DNA from 3 places in the Brevibacillus ginsengisoli genome. Region 2 is predicted to be linked to each of the others. Evidence: riboswitches for the same ligand, from Rfam matches in the RefSeq annotation. Region 2 holds a riboswitch; each other region holds the start of a gene.
The links. A riboswitch is a leader RNA that binds a small molecule or an ion and turns the genes downstream of it on or off. The one in region 2 is predicted to bind S-adenosylmethionine.
Positions count from the first base shown of each region.

Region 1: it holds a riboswitch for S-adenosylmethionine, as region 2 does, so the genes downstream of both, metK (methionine adenosyltransferase) here and ACQCN2_RS06015 (1,2-dihydroxy-3-keto-5-methylthiopentene dioxygenase) in region 2, are expected to answer to the same signal.
Region 3: it holds a riboswitch for S-adenosylmethionine, as region 2 does, so the genes downstream of both, ACQCN2_RS03045 (sugar ABC transporter substrate-binding protein) here and ACQCN2_RS06015 (1,2-dihydroxy-3-keto-5-methylthiopentene dioxygenase) in region 2, are expected to answer to the same signal.

Region 1 is NZ_JBNJQR010000004.1:93,132-97,361, reverse strand. Features, by position in the region: gene ACQCN2_RS09975 (S8 family peptidase) at 1-1,278, shown strand, start outside; gene ACQCN2_RS09970 (hypothetical protein) at 1,294-1,764, shown strand; SAM riboswitch class I at 1,860-1,961, shown strand; gene metK (methionine adenosyltransferase) at 2,087-3,298, shown strand; gene ACQCN2_RS09960 (polysaccharide deacetylase family protein) at 3,444-4,230, shown strand, end outside.
Region 2 is NZ_JBNJQR010000002.1:519,465-523,694, reverse strand. Features, by position in the region: gene ACQCN2_RS06025 (hypothetical protein) at 1-140, shown strand, start outside; gene ACQCN2_RS06020 (aldose epimerase family protein) at 414-1,280, shown strand; SAM riboswitch class I at 1,366-1,469, shown strand; gene ACQCN2_RS06015 (1,2-dihydroxy-3-keto-5-methylthiopentene dioxygenase) at 1,632-2,174, shown strand; gene ACQCN2_RS06010 (NUDIX hydrolase) at 2,239-2,730, opposite strand; gene ACQCN2_RS06005 (GH39 family glycosyl hydrolase) at 2,920-4,230, shown strand, end outside.
Region 3 is NZ_JBNJQR010000001.1:619,959-624,188, reverse strand. Features, by position in the region: partial or broken gene ACQCN2_RS03055 (ABC transporter permease) at 1-6, opposite strand, end outside; gene ACQCN2_RS03050 (sugar ABC transporter ATP-binding protein) at 8-1,501, opposite strand; gene ACQCN2_RS03045 (sugar ABC transporter substrate-binding protein) at 1,576-2,613, opposite strand; SAM riboswitch class I at 2,690-2,801, opposite strand; gene ACQCN2_RS03040 (hypothetical protein) at 2,952-3,107, shown strand; gene ACQCN2_RS03035 (hypothetical protein) at 3,163-3,510, shown strand; gene ACQCN2_RS03030 (PilZ domain-containing protein) at 3,527-3,904, opposite strand; gene ACQCN2_RS03025 (protoglobin domain-containing protein) at 3,946-4,230, opposite strand, start outside.

The DNA.
Region 1 (4,230 bases), on a different contig from region 2:
ACGATGGCACCTGATCGTTACGAATACAATGATGACCAAAAGTTGGCTAGTCCACTGCCACCGGGTAATCGGGTTAGTGTTGTCGGTAATTTTCACAAACCTAACGATATGGATTGGTTCTCCTATTATGTACGTGATTATGGGAAGCTGAATGTTACGCTTTCCGTTGACAATCTTCGAGCCGACCCTGTCCTCTATATCACCAAGGGAAACCAGTTTGTGGATAAATCAGATGATGGAGAACGATTAGACCCTACGGAGAAGTCTAGTCTTGATGTTTCACCTGGTAAATACTTCATGAGGGTAAGCGATTATAGTGGGAACCAGATTACAGGCACGTACAGGCTTGATGTAGACTATACGCCAGAACGTAAAGATTTGAATGAACCCAACGACACCTATCGTCTGGCAACCAAACTTGGGTCGGGTACGTTAATGACAGGAACATTTCCGACACGAGCGGATGTTGACTGGTTTTCGTTTCAGCTTTCCACCGATTCGTATATAACCATACAGGCGCCGTATATACCAGTAAAATCTGGTGTGCAGCTAGCGCTATATAGTGAACGTGGTTTTGACTACGCGCTATTTTACGAAGATGAAGTTGCCCAATTATCGGCCAAAAACAAAACGATACTTGGATGGAAGCTACCGAAAGGCACTTATTATATCAGGTTAACGAACTCAAATCCTTTTAAATACGACACGTATCGAATCGTCGTCAAAAGAGAGCCGCTCTATAATGGGTACCGTGATATTAGTACGCATTGGGCGAAAGCGGACATTTCCTATCTGAGTAGTTTAGGCATTGTAAAAGGTTACAGTGATTATACTTTTAAGCCGAATCAGGCCATTACCCGAGCGCAGTTTTCATCTTTGCTTATTCGTTCATTAAACAGAAACGGAATCTATCCGAGTCGATCATCGACCAATCCTTTTATGGACTTAAGAAGTTCTCATTGGGCCTATAACGATATGCTGAAGGCGTACAAAATGGGAATTCTCAAGGGGTACCCGAACGAGCGAATCAAACCGGACCAATATATTACCCGAGCGGAGATGGCCGTAATGGTTGCGCGCGCAAAGGACTTATACACCTATAGTCGCGATTATTCATCTTTCATCGATGTCAAGGCTTCTCATTGGGCTTCTCCAGCCATCGAGTCGCTTTATTCCCACTCCTGGGTAAAAGGGGATAATTACTCAAGATTCCATCCGAACGCCAATGCGACGCGTGCAGAAATGGTTGTCTTGTTAAGAAGAGCATTCAGCTTGTAGGAAGGGGAAACACACATGAACGTATACACCAAACGAATTACGATAGCCACATTGGTAGGCATCAGCATCTTTGCAAGTCAGGTGTGGGCAGACGTCGCTGGCGCACCTGGATCAGCTGATGACCCTGTTGTTACGAAAAGCTATGTTGACCAAAAAATTCAACAAGCGCTTGGAAACGGTGGTTCGGGTGCAGGCGCTAGTACTAGTTCAAAGCTAGTGGTAGCCGAGTTGAAGCCAGGCAAAACTTTGTACGGGTTTGAAGGCACAGAATTTATCGTTCGAACTGGCAATGTGGTCTCGGTTGCAGGTGTGAATGGTGATGGGCTGACCGATATTACGGCAGGAGCTGACTTGCAAGCGGGAGCACCTGTTTCCGCTAACCACTTATTGCTAATTGCTCGATCAGACAATCGGGGTCTTCGACTGGAGCCGGGATATAAGGGCACCGCATACATCATGGTCCGCGGTAAATATGAGATTCGTTAGGTTCTATTTGTAGTCTGAACAAAACTTCTGTAAAAAATCACATTAGACATTGACACCATATGCAAAAAATATTATTCTATAGTGCGTAATGGATACTCTTATCCAGAGCAGGCAAGAGGGACTGGCCCGATGAAGCCCGGCAACCGTTCAAGCGGTGCTAACCAGCAGGATGGCAATACCATTCTGGCCGATAAGAGGTTAGGGAACGCATACAAAAAGCACCTTTTCCTCAATAGCTGGGAAAAGGTTTTTTTTTGGCCGTGAAAGAAACCTGGTTCGGCTACCCACACTATTCTTTGAGAAGAGCGAAGGAGGTAGGCCCATGGCACTACAAAAAGGACGTCATTTGTTCACTTCTGAATCAGTTACAGAAGGACATCCTGACAAGATTTGCGACCAAATTTCTGATTCAATTCTTGACGCAATTTTAGCGAAAGACCCTAATGCTCGTGTAGCTTGCGAAACATCAGTTACAACGGGTTTAGTTCTGGTAGCTGGTGAAATCACAACCAGCACCTATGTTGATATGCAAAAACTGGTTCGTGACACAATTCGTGGAATTGGTTATGACCGTGCAAAATTTGGATTTGACGCTGACACTTGCGGGGTAATTCTTGCAATTGGCGAACAATCCGCGGACATTGCTTTGGGTGTAGACCAAGCGTTGGAAGCAAAAGAAGGTAAAATGAGTGACGCTGAAATCGAAGCGATCGGTGCTGGTGACCAAGGTTTAATGTTTGGTTTCGCTTGCAACGAAACTCCAGAATTGATGCCACTTCCAATTAGCATGGCGCACCAATTGGCTCGTCGTCTGACTGAAGTTCGCAAAAATGGTACATTGGAATACCTGCGCCCAGACGGTAAAACACAAGTTACCGTTGAATACGATGGCGATAAGCCTGTTCGTATTGACGCAATCGTTATTTCCACGCAACATGCTCCTGAAGCTACCTTGGAACAAATTAAGGCTGACTTGATGGAACACGTTATCAAACCAATTGTTCCAGCTAACTTGCTGGATGGAGAAACTAAATACTTTATCAACCCAACTGGTCGCTTCGTTATCGGTGGACCACAAGGGGATGCTGGTCTGACTGGCCGTAAAATCATCGTAGATACCTATGGTGGTTATGCGCGTCACGGCGGCGGAGCTTTCTCCGGTAAAGATCCAACCAAAGTTGACCGTTCTGGCGCTTATGCGGCTCGTTATGTTGCGAAAAACATCGTAGCAGCGGGTCTTGCAGACAAATGTGAAGTTCAAGTTGCCTACGCAATTGGTGTAGCACAACCGGTTTCCATCAGTGTTGATACATTCGGTACTGGTAAAGTGACTGAAGAAGATTTGGTTACATTAATCCGTAAGCACTTCGATCTTCGCCCAGCTGGTATTATTAAGCAATTGGATCTTCGTCGTCCAATTTACAAACAGACTGCTGCTTATGGGCATTTTGGCCGTAACGATCTGAATGTTCCTTGGGAGCGTACAGATAAAGCAGATGCGTTGAAAAAAGACGCGGCTGATCTCGCAAAATAAGAACAAACTTAAGCCAAACGCCTAACCTCCGTGGTTGGGCGTTTTTACATGTATGCCCAATATTGCCCTTTGTTGGATTGTAATACAAAAAGGAGAATAATTGGCTTTGTCGAAATGAGTAAGGGAGTACACTGGGGGTTTCGTCATGAGAAGATGGCATCAAATCTTGATTGCATTTTTCTTTGTATTTCTCATTGTTGTCATTAGCGGTTTGCTGTTGAATGGACCGACACATACAGAAAATGTGCAAACTCTGCAACAAAATACCCCTTCCAAACCGTCTATTACACCAAGCAATAGGAATGCAGAATCAGATCCGTCCAATGTAACTGAGCCACGATCCGATTCCCAGGTTGCGAAGATGAACTGGTATCAGAACCAGGTTGTCGTTCTCATGTATCACCATGTCTCTCCCACAGGGGATAAAGAGTATACACTTACTCCTGAGCTGTTTAGCGAGCATATGAAGTTTTTGCATGATAACGACCTTCACCCCATATCGTTAACGGAATTTCTTCAATTTGTTAATACTGGGGTATTGTCCACGAATAATGCCGTGTTAATTACATTTGATGATGGGTATGAGAGTTTTTACAAAGAAGCTTATCCAATTTTAAAAGAGTTCAATTTTCCGTCAGTCAATTTTGTTATAGCAAGCAGACTGCGTGATAGCGTCGAACGGAAACGCCCGAACATGATACCGCCTCTTACGACCGAAGAGGTTCAAGAAATGATCGGATCAGGTCTGGTAGAAGTGGGATCACACACGTACAGCTTGCATGATCACATTGAGAAAAACGATTGGGGAGAGCTGGAACCAGGCACTGCCCCGGTTTATATGGAAGACATTAAACATGTAGAAGATGATGATACGTATCGTAATCGATTGTATGTCGATTTTACTATGTCCCGAGTAGCTCTAAGTGATCTGG
Region 2 (4,230 bases):
GAGAGAGTGGGGAATGGATGTTTTACATTCCGCTAGTGTTTTACAATGTTCTTCCGATGTATGTTGTGATCTTTTTATTTAGCGTGTTAAAACCTGTGAACACAAATAAGTTCTCCGTTATTTATGGCAAAAAGATGTAAGCGGTTACAACATAAATTACATAACATTTGTTATGTAAACTGATTCGACACATAAAAATGGACACCTCGCAAAAGAGGGTCCATTTTTATGTGTCAGGGAAATCCAGTATTGGGGACAGCGCATTCTGACTATGCTACGCAGAGAAGTTATTTGGACATGGCATCGTTTCATATTATAATTTCAGGGAGAGGGACACAAGAAAGATTCACTTGGGTCAAGAAAATCGAAAAATGACAACAGAGATAAGCCATGAGACAAAGGATGAAGTAATAATGAATCAAGCAGCTGTTCGCAAGGAAGGCAACTTAACCATTTATGAGCTTGTGAATCATCAGACGAAATCTTCTTTTCAAGTTGTTCCAGAACGCGGGGGGATCGTCATTAGCCTTAAGCTTCTGGGAGATGAACTATTATTTCTGAACGAGGAAACGCTTCATAATCCAGATTCCAATATTCGCGGGGGAATCCCGATTCTTTTCCCAATTTGCGGGCAACTTGAACACGGAGAATATGAACTTCACGGCCAGACTTTCCCAATGAAGAATCATGGGGTAGCACGAAATCACCCGTGGCAAGTGCTCCAAATACAAGAGGAAAATGAGCTCTCAATCACACTCGGTATGAGGAGTAATGAAGAGACCAAACGATCTTTCCCTTTTGATTTTGAATTGATTTTCCGTTACGAGCTGCAGGATCATGCGCTCATTATCCATCAGGAATATTGGAATCACTCAGAAATCCCGATGCCTATGTACAGCGGTTTTCATCCTTATTTTGCGACAGACCACAAAACGATTCACATCAAAACCGATGCAACCCAGTATCTTGATTACAATGACGGGGGGATTAAGGGGTATGAGGGCTCCTTTAATTTAAGCGAGCGGAGTGAATCTGTCGTTCTGCTTGACACACAAGAGCCGCAAGTCAGCTTTGCTCTTCCAGAAATCAATCGCAACGTCATGATCACGTACGACAAGCTTTTCCGTTATATGGTGATCTGGACAGAGCTTGGATCCCCGTTCATGTGTGTAGAACCTTGGATGGCCAAAACAAATGAGATGAATCTCAAAAAAGAACTGCTATATGTCCAGCCCAAAGAAGCGTTACGAACGCGCATCACTATATCAGTCGATCAATAAACGATGTTCACAATTTCCAGTAAGGAAGACGCAAGATTCCATTGCATAAATCCAAGTTTTATAGTAGGATTAATTTAACAAAATATTCTTATCAAGAGAGGCGAAGGGACTGGCCCGATGATGCCCAGCAACCACTACGTAGTAGAAGGTGCTAATTCCAGCAGGACATTTTGTTCTGGCAGATAAGAGTGAGGTAGGTGAAACTTCTTCTTATCGGAGAAGTTTTTTTGTTTTTCCTGCTTCATGAGTCATACGATGGAAGGAAATACTCATACGCCAGAAACTGAGCCAATCTTCTGAAGTTTGGCAAGACTGACATGAATACATGAAAAAAGAAAAGAGGAATGAAGCATGGCTGAAATCAGAATCCGTAACACCAATGAACGAATCAGTGGTAAAGAAAATGTTCTCGCTTTTCTGGAAAAACACGGGATTTTGTTTGAACAGTGGGACACCAGTAAGCTCCCCACAGAACTAAAGGATAAATTTACCCTATCCGATGAGGAGAAACAACAAATTCTTGCGACCTACGATTCAGAGATTCGCGATTTGGCTGAACGTAGAGGCTATTTGATCTGGGATGTCATCTCTTTGTCAGATGCGACACCGAACCTTGAGGAATTACTGAAAAAATTTGAGGCCATTCACACTCACACAGAAGACGAGATTCGTGCGATCGTGTCAGGCCGGGGGATTTTCATTATCAAAGGACCTGAAGAAGTAGGGTATTTCGATGTTGAATTGGAGGCGGGCGACGTTATCTCCGTGCCTGAACATAATCCGCATTTCTTTACCCTGATGGAGAATCGCCAAGTGGTGGCGGTCCGTCTGTTTATTGAAAAAGATGGCTGGGTAGCACAACCGTACGAAGATCCAAACTTTCAAAAAGCATAAGTTAACTCCATCTAGCAAAATAAACTGATAAAAGAAGAGTGCCTCCGAACCGGGGCACTCTCTCTTATTCTTCAGGTTCATCATAATGCCGAATGTGTTGAATAGTGGTGGGCAATTCTTGTAAAGCCGTTCGTAAAAATGACGGATAAAGCGGGAGATGCTCCAATTCTTCAAGCGGAAACCACCGGAAGATCAGCTGGACATCGTGTTCTATTCCTGTAAACTCCTCTTGCATATTCCTAGGAAGAGAATTGTCTTGTATGGATAACAGATAATACATAGCCAGTTCATGATAAGGTAGGTTCTCATGGCTAAAAAAGTTTTCCACCAGCCATAGCAATCGTTCAACGGAAACCGTTACACCAAGTTCTTCTTGGAATTCACGCTGGATCGTGATCTCAGACGGTTCCATAACTTCGCCTCTGCCTCCTGGAAGAGCCCAGAAATCATCGTGTATATTGCGATGCAGCAATACATGACCTTGGTGGAGGACAACTCCCACGATGCGATTATGAAAAATACCTTGAGTTCCTTGGATGCGAATCATTTCCCTCATATTATTCCTCCCTCTAATGAATAAACAGACTGTATAAATTCTATATTTTCACAAATAGTGAAATCTGTACAGCCCCAGAGAAGCTTTATTACACATAAATGCTTGAAAATTATGAATAGTTAAAGGAGAATGAAAATACAAATCTAATCTATATAAAATGGATGATTTTTAATTTCCTGGAGTGATTGAATGAAGTACAACTATGAAATCATTGAATATCAGTCTGGTCTTCCCATTAATATATTTGTGCATCGTGTTCATGAGGTAGAATTGCATTGGCATAATGAAATTGAAGTCATTTTTGTTCTAAAAGGTTCACTCAGTATCATGGTTGGACCAAACCATTACTTGTTAAAAGAAAAGGACCTTATTTTAATTAATCGGAATGAAGTACACAGCACATATAAAACAGGGGAAGACAATATTTTATTGGCCTTCCAAATCAATCCGAAGTTTTCTCATTCCTATTATCCTGATCTCGGTAAATTGACTTTTGACGTTAAATCCTTCCTTTTCGACGAAATGCATCAAGAAAGATTTGATAAGATCAGACACTATCTAGCACAATTGATGTGGGTAATGAATAAAAAAGGCGAGGGATACCTGTTTCAACTGGTAATCATCGTCAACTCCTTGCTCCTTCACTTAATCAAGTATTTTAACCCAATCATTGTAGATGATGTAAAGGTGAAAAATCATAAGAAAAATCTGGAACGTCTTGATCGAATCATTAAATATGTAGATGAAAATTACGCACAAAAAATCTCCTTGCAGCAAATATCCAATCAAGAGTATTTAAGTGTTTATTACTTGTCTCATTTTTTTAAAGATCATGTAGGGGTACCCTTTCAGGAGTATGTGATCCAGAAACGATTGGAGACATCGGTTGATCTTCTGTTACATAGTGACCAAACCATTACTGATATCGCAGCTAGTTGTGGGTTTTCCGATATCAAGCTATTTTATAAACACTTCAAAAAGAAATATAAGTGCAAGCCACTCGAATATAAACAACAGATCAGGTTAAGGGAGTCTAACGTAAACGGTGATAATCTCTCTCATAAAGGATATTTGGATATCGAGCATACCGCTATTTTTGAAAATTTGTTCGCCTACCAGCAGCTTGATAATAAAACGATACAGGAATCCGTGCCACCGGAAGAAAGATTTCATGTAATCCGAGCAGATCAGGAAGGCACATCTTTTCCACACTACTGGAGAAAGCTGGCCACCTTTGGCAGGGCGATTGAAGGATTAAGGGAGGATTGGCGTAGGCAACTGAGAGAAATGCAGAAGGAGATCGGTTTTGAGTATATTCGATTTCATGGGATATTTAACGATGAAATGATGCTCTGTAATCGCAATACTCTAGGGGAGATCATATACAACTGGACATACGTCGATCAACTATTCGATTTCTTGCTGGAAATCGGAATCAAGCCATTTTTGGAGCTTAGCTTCATGCCATCGGAGCTTAAAAAGACAGATGAAACGGTCTTT
Region 3 (4,230 bases), on a different contig from region 2:
CTGCATGCTATTGCCCCCCGCTAGCAAAGTACAAAATAGATTCCGGGTTCCATTCGTCCGCACTGATTTCTTTGACGATCGCACCGTCGTACATGACGAGAATGCGGTCCGCGATACCTAACGCTTCCTGGAATTCACAGGTGAAATAGAGAATTCCCTTCTGTTGGGCGGAGAGCTCACCTATCAGGGAGTAAATCTCTCGTTTCGCCCCAATGTCTACACCTTTGGTTGGCTCGTCAAATATGTAAAGATCAGCTTCCGTATGCAGCCATTTGCCGATGACGACCTTTTGTTGGTTGCCGCCACTAAGGTAACTTACCTGTTGTTCAATCCCCGCCGTCTTAATCCCCAGCTTCTCCACCAAATCCTTGGCCATGGTGGCTTCCGATCCTTTTTTGATAAACGAAAACGATGTCCATTTCTTCAGGGTCGAGATCGAGAGGTTATGTTTAACCGATTCTTCCACCAGCAGCCCTTCCTTACGGCGCTCTTCCGGTATCAGCACAATGCCCTTCTGTACCGCGTCACGTGGAGTCGCAACCTTAATCGGTTGTCCGTGAAGATACAGCTTTCCTTCCTGAAACGGATCAGCTGCAAACAGAATCCGTGCCAGCTCTGTCTTGCCCGCACCCACTAAGCCAACAATGGCAACCACTTCACCAGCGTGTACTTGTAGATTGATGTCCCGTACTTTATGTTCCAAAGAGACACCTTTACATTCAAAAAGCAAATCCCCCACTGCACGCTTCCGTTCTGGGAATTCTTCCGTAAGTGAGTGCCCAAGCATGTCATGAACCACGGCTTCCATTGAGGTTTCTGATACTTCATTGGTGCTGATCCGTTGTCCATCACGCATGACCGAGATACGATCACTGATGCGAAAAACCTCAGGCAGTCGGTGAGAGATGTAGATAATTCCCACCCCATCCTGCTTTAGCTGGCCGATTAACTTAAACAACTGTTCCGATTCCGTGGTTGAAAGCGGGGCTGTCGGTTCATCAAAGATGATGAATTTGGCCTTCTGCGCGATCGAACGGGCAATCAAGATCAGTTGCTTTTCGGACAAGCTGCAGTCTTCTACCTTTTTGCGAACCGATAACGAAAACCCAAGGCGCTCGGCAATCTCTTCAGCATCCTGATAAAGCTTCGACCAATTAATCGGGCCTCGTTTGGTCGCTTGCACGAATTGATCCAACAAAATATTTTCGGCAACACTCAAGTACGGGATCAGAGCCATATCCACTTCTTGATAGACGCACTGAATGCCATATCGTTTGGCGTCAATTGGTGACTGAATAGGAAGGGATCGACCATCCAGGAGAATTTCGCCTTCGTCGGCTTGATAAGCTCCCATCAAGATTTTCATCAACGTGCTTTTGCCTGCCCCATTCGCGCCCAAGAGTGAATGAACTTCTCCTTGCTTCACCTCAAAATCAACGGAACGCAGCGCCGAGACGCCGGAAAACCGCTTATATATCTGTCTCAGTTGCAAGGTAGACACCATCAATCCCTCATTTCCCTCTGTTAGTAAAAGGTTCCCGCCGGAGTACTCCGATCGGGAACACTGATCCTGCATTATTTACCTAATTCGCTAGCTCCCCATCCTTTTACATACTTAGCCAGATCGGTTGTTTTCACCGGCTCTTTGGGGAGTGTCTCACGCGTGACGAGCACTGGGTCCAAGACAACGTTCTGATCCACAGTTTCACCTTTCAGTTTCTTGAACAGGTAACGAACCTGTACACGCCCGATATCGGTTGGATCAACAGCAGCCGATGCTACCCATGGAGAATTCGGGTCCTGAATCAACTGTAAATCTTCGTCGCTCAAGTCGATTCCATACACTTTGATCTCTGTGCGTCCCGCTTGTTGGATCGCTCTTGTTGCGCCTTTGGCGAATTCATCCCAAGCGGCCCAAACCGCAGTGATGTCGCCTTTGTTCGGATATTTTTTGAGAATCGCTTCCATTTGTGTTTGCGTGTCGAGCGCTGTATTGGAGGTAGCGGAACCGAATGCGGCCACTTCTTTCAAATCAGGATATTTGGATTGGAATGCCTTATAGGATTCCTGACGACGTTCCATTGGTGCGAAGCCCGCGACCCATATTTTTACAATATTTCCTTTGCCGCCAGCATCTTGAGCCAGCTTCTCCAATGTCAATTCGGCCATTTTCTGGTCCCCTTGATGAAGAACGGTTACACCTGGCACATTCAGGTTCGCGTCAAAAGCGACAACGGAGATTTTTTGCTCCAGCGCTTTTTTCACGCCTTGCTCCAACGCCTCAGGAGTACCATGGTCAATCAGAATGCCGTCGAAATGCTGGTTGATCGCCGCGTCCAGATTGGAGGACATTTTGCCCAAGTCTCCATCCGAGTTGAACACGGTAACCTCTCCACCTGCTTTTTCTACCTCTTCTTTTACACCGGCAATGTACTGGGAAGAAAAGGTTCCGATGTTGAATTGCATGACCAGGGCAATTCGTTTCTTCGCGTTGTCAGTATTACCGGAATTTTTCGTCTCTTTTGAGGCTGGGCCGCAACCTGTTGCAAGCAAGGCAACCGCAAGTAGAAGTGATAAGACCAAATGAATTCGTTTCTTCGTAAGGCTCAACATGTGGTGATTCCCCCTTTTTTTATACAAAAATAAAGCCCCTTTCTTGAAGAAAGAGGCTTAAGATCCCAGGTCCCGCCCCTTATCTTCCAGGTACATGTACCTGCTGGAGTTAGCACCTTAACATTCCGGTTGAATGTTAGGTTGCCGGGCGTCATCGGGCCAGTCCCTCAGCCTGCTCTTGATAAGAGTAAACTTTTCAATTGTCGAATCAAAACCCATTTAGCCGATCGGGTTTATATAAATTGGATAATACAACCACCTGTGATTTTTGTCAATAGTTTTGAGCACACTAACAAAACGGTCATGACCTTTTTCACAGTAAAACAGGAGGGATCATCATGCCAGCAAGCAACGACAAGAATACCAAACGAGAGATGGGATATCACGGAAGCAACATGCACGGCTACTCCTTACATGAGAAAAAAGGACAATTGGATCGTACCTCAGTAAGTGGAGTGGATCAGCGAGAGTCTACGAAAGAAGAAAACGATTAAAGTAGAGGGAAGAAACCTAATAAAAATCGCTTAAAAAATGATGGAAACGAACCAAATGATTTGTCCCTTACCAATCTCCTCTTGCAATCATTCAATATTGCAGCTAGCTCGAAAGGAGGAGATTGATCTGGCAATCCACAATTATTCCACTGGCTCGTTAGAGAAACAAGCTCCTAACCGTTCCAGAAAAGTATTCACCAAGGTTTTGAACAAGGGGACTTCATCGATAACCGCTCGGGTAAGAGTATTTAAACTAAATGGAACCAAGGAGCTCATTCAGTCCATAAGCCTCACCGTCCCACCCAAATCCTCCCGCTTTGTCAATACTCTCTTGGGTACGCACATTAAGCAGTTTGAAGTTCAAATTCAGGTAAATGGCCAGAATGTCACGCTTGGCAATTAAGAGAAGTTTTTTTCGATTAGCTGTTTTTCCGTTGCAAATTACGCTTGGCAAACAGCTTCAATTCCCATAACAAATCTTTCTCAATTGGTGTATCTATATCAAAATGAATCCCGTATTGATTCATTTTGCCTAGGGACTTCTCCCACACAATTTCCCCTAATAACGAGATCAACTTTTCATTTAATTGAAGCTGCAGAAGCAGACGAACTTGCTGGGAATCGGCTGGATACTGATGTGGACATTCGATTTTAGCGCCACGCAAACTTATATCAACCAAAATGACGGTTTCATCAAGCTGAACCTGTGGCTCTCCGTCAATCTCAACGATTCGTAATGTTGCTTTATGTGGATTGCTAAATACCATGCGAAACATTTCTTTGCGTTTATACTCCATGGTGATTGCCTCCTGCATTGACGAATCATCAGAGAATTGCGTTAGACACTTTTGGCGGCGTGATTTAAATTCTCAGCAGAGACGGAAACTTTCATGGTAGCTGAACCTATTTCTTCAATCACTTGAACCAACTGATGAAATTGTCCTTCGACCACTCTGATTTCCGCTAAACTTGTATCCATTGAGGAAAAAATCTGATGAAACGCATCCTTGGTCGCTTGAGATTCATCTTGACCGGTTTCGATCAGTTCTTGGACCGTTTTAATCGATTCTACTACTTCTTCGGAGAAGTTGCTAGATTGTTTCATCATTTCTGTGATTTGCTG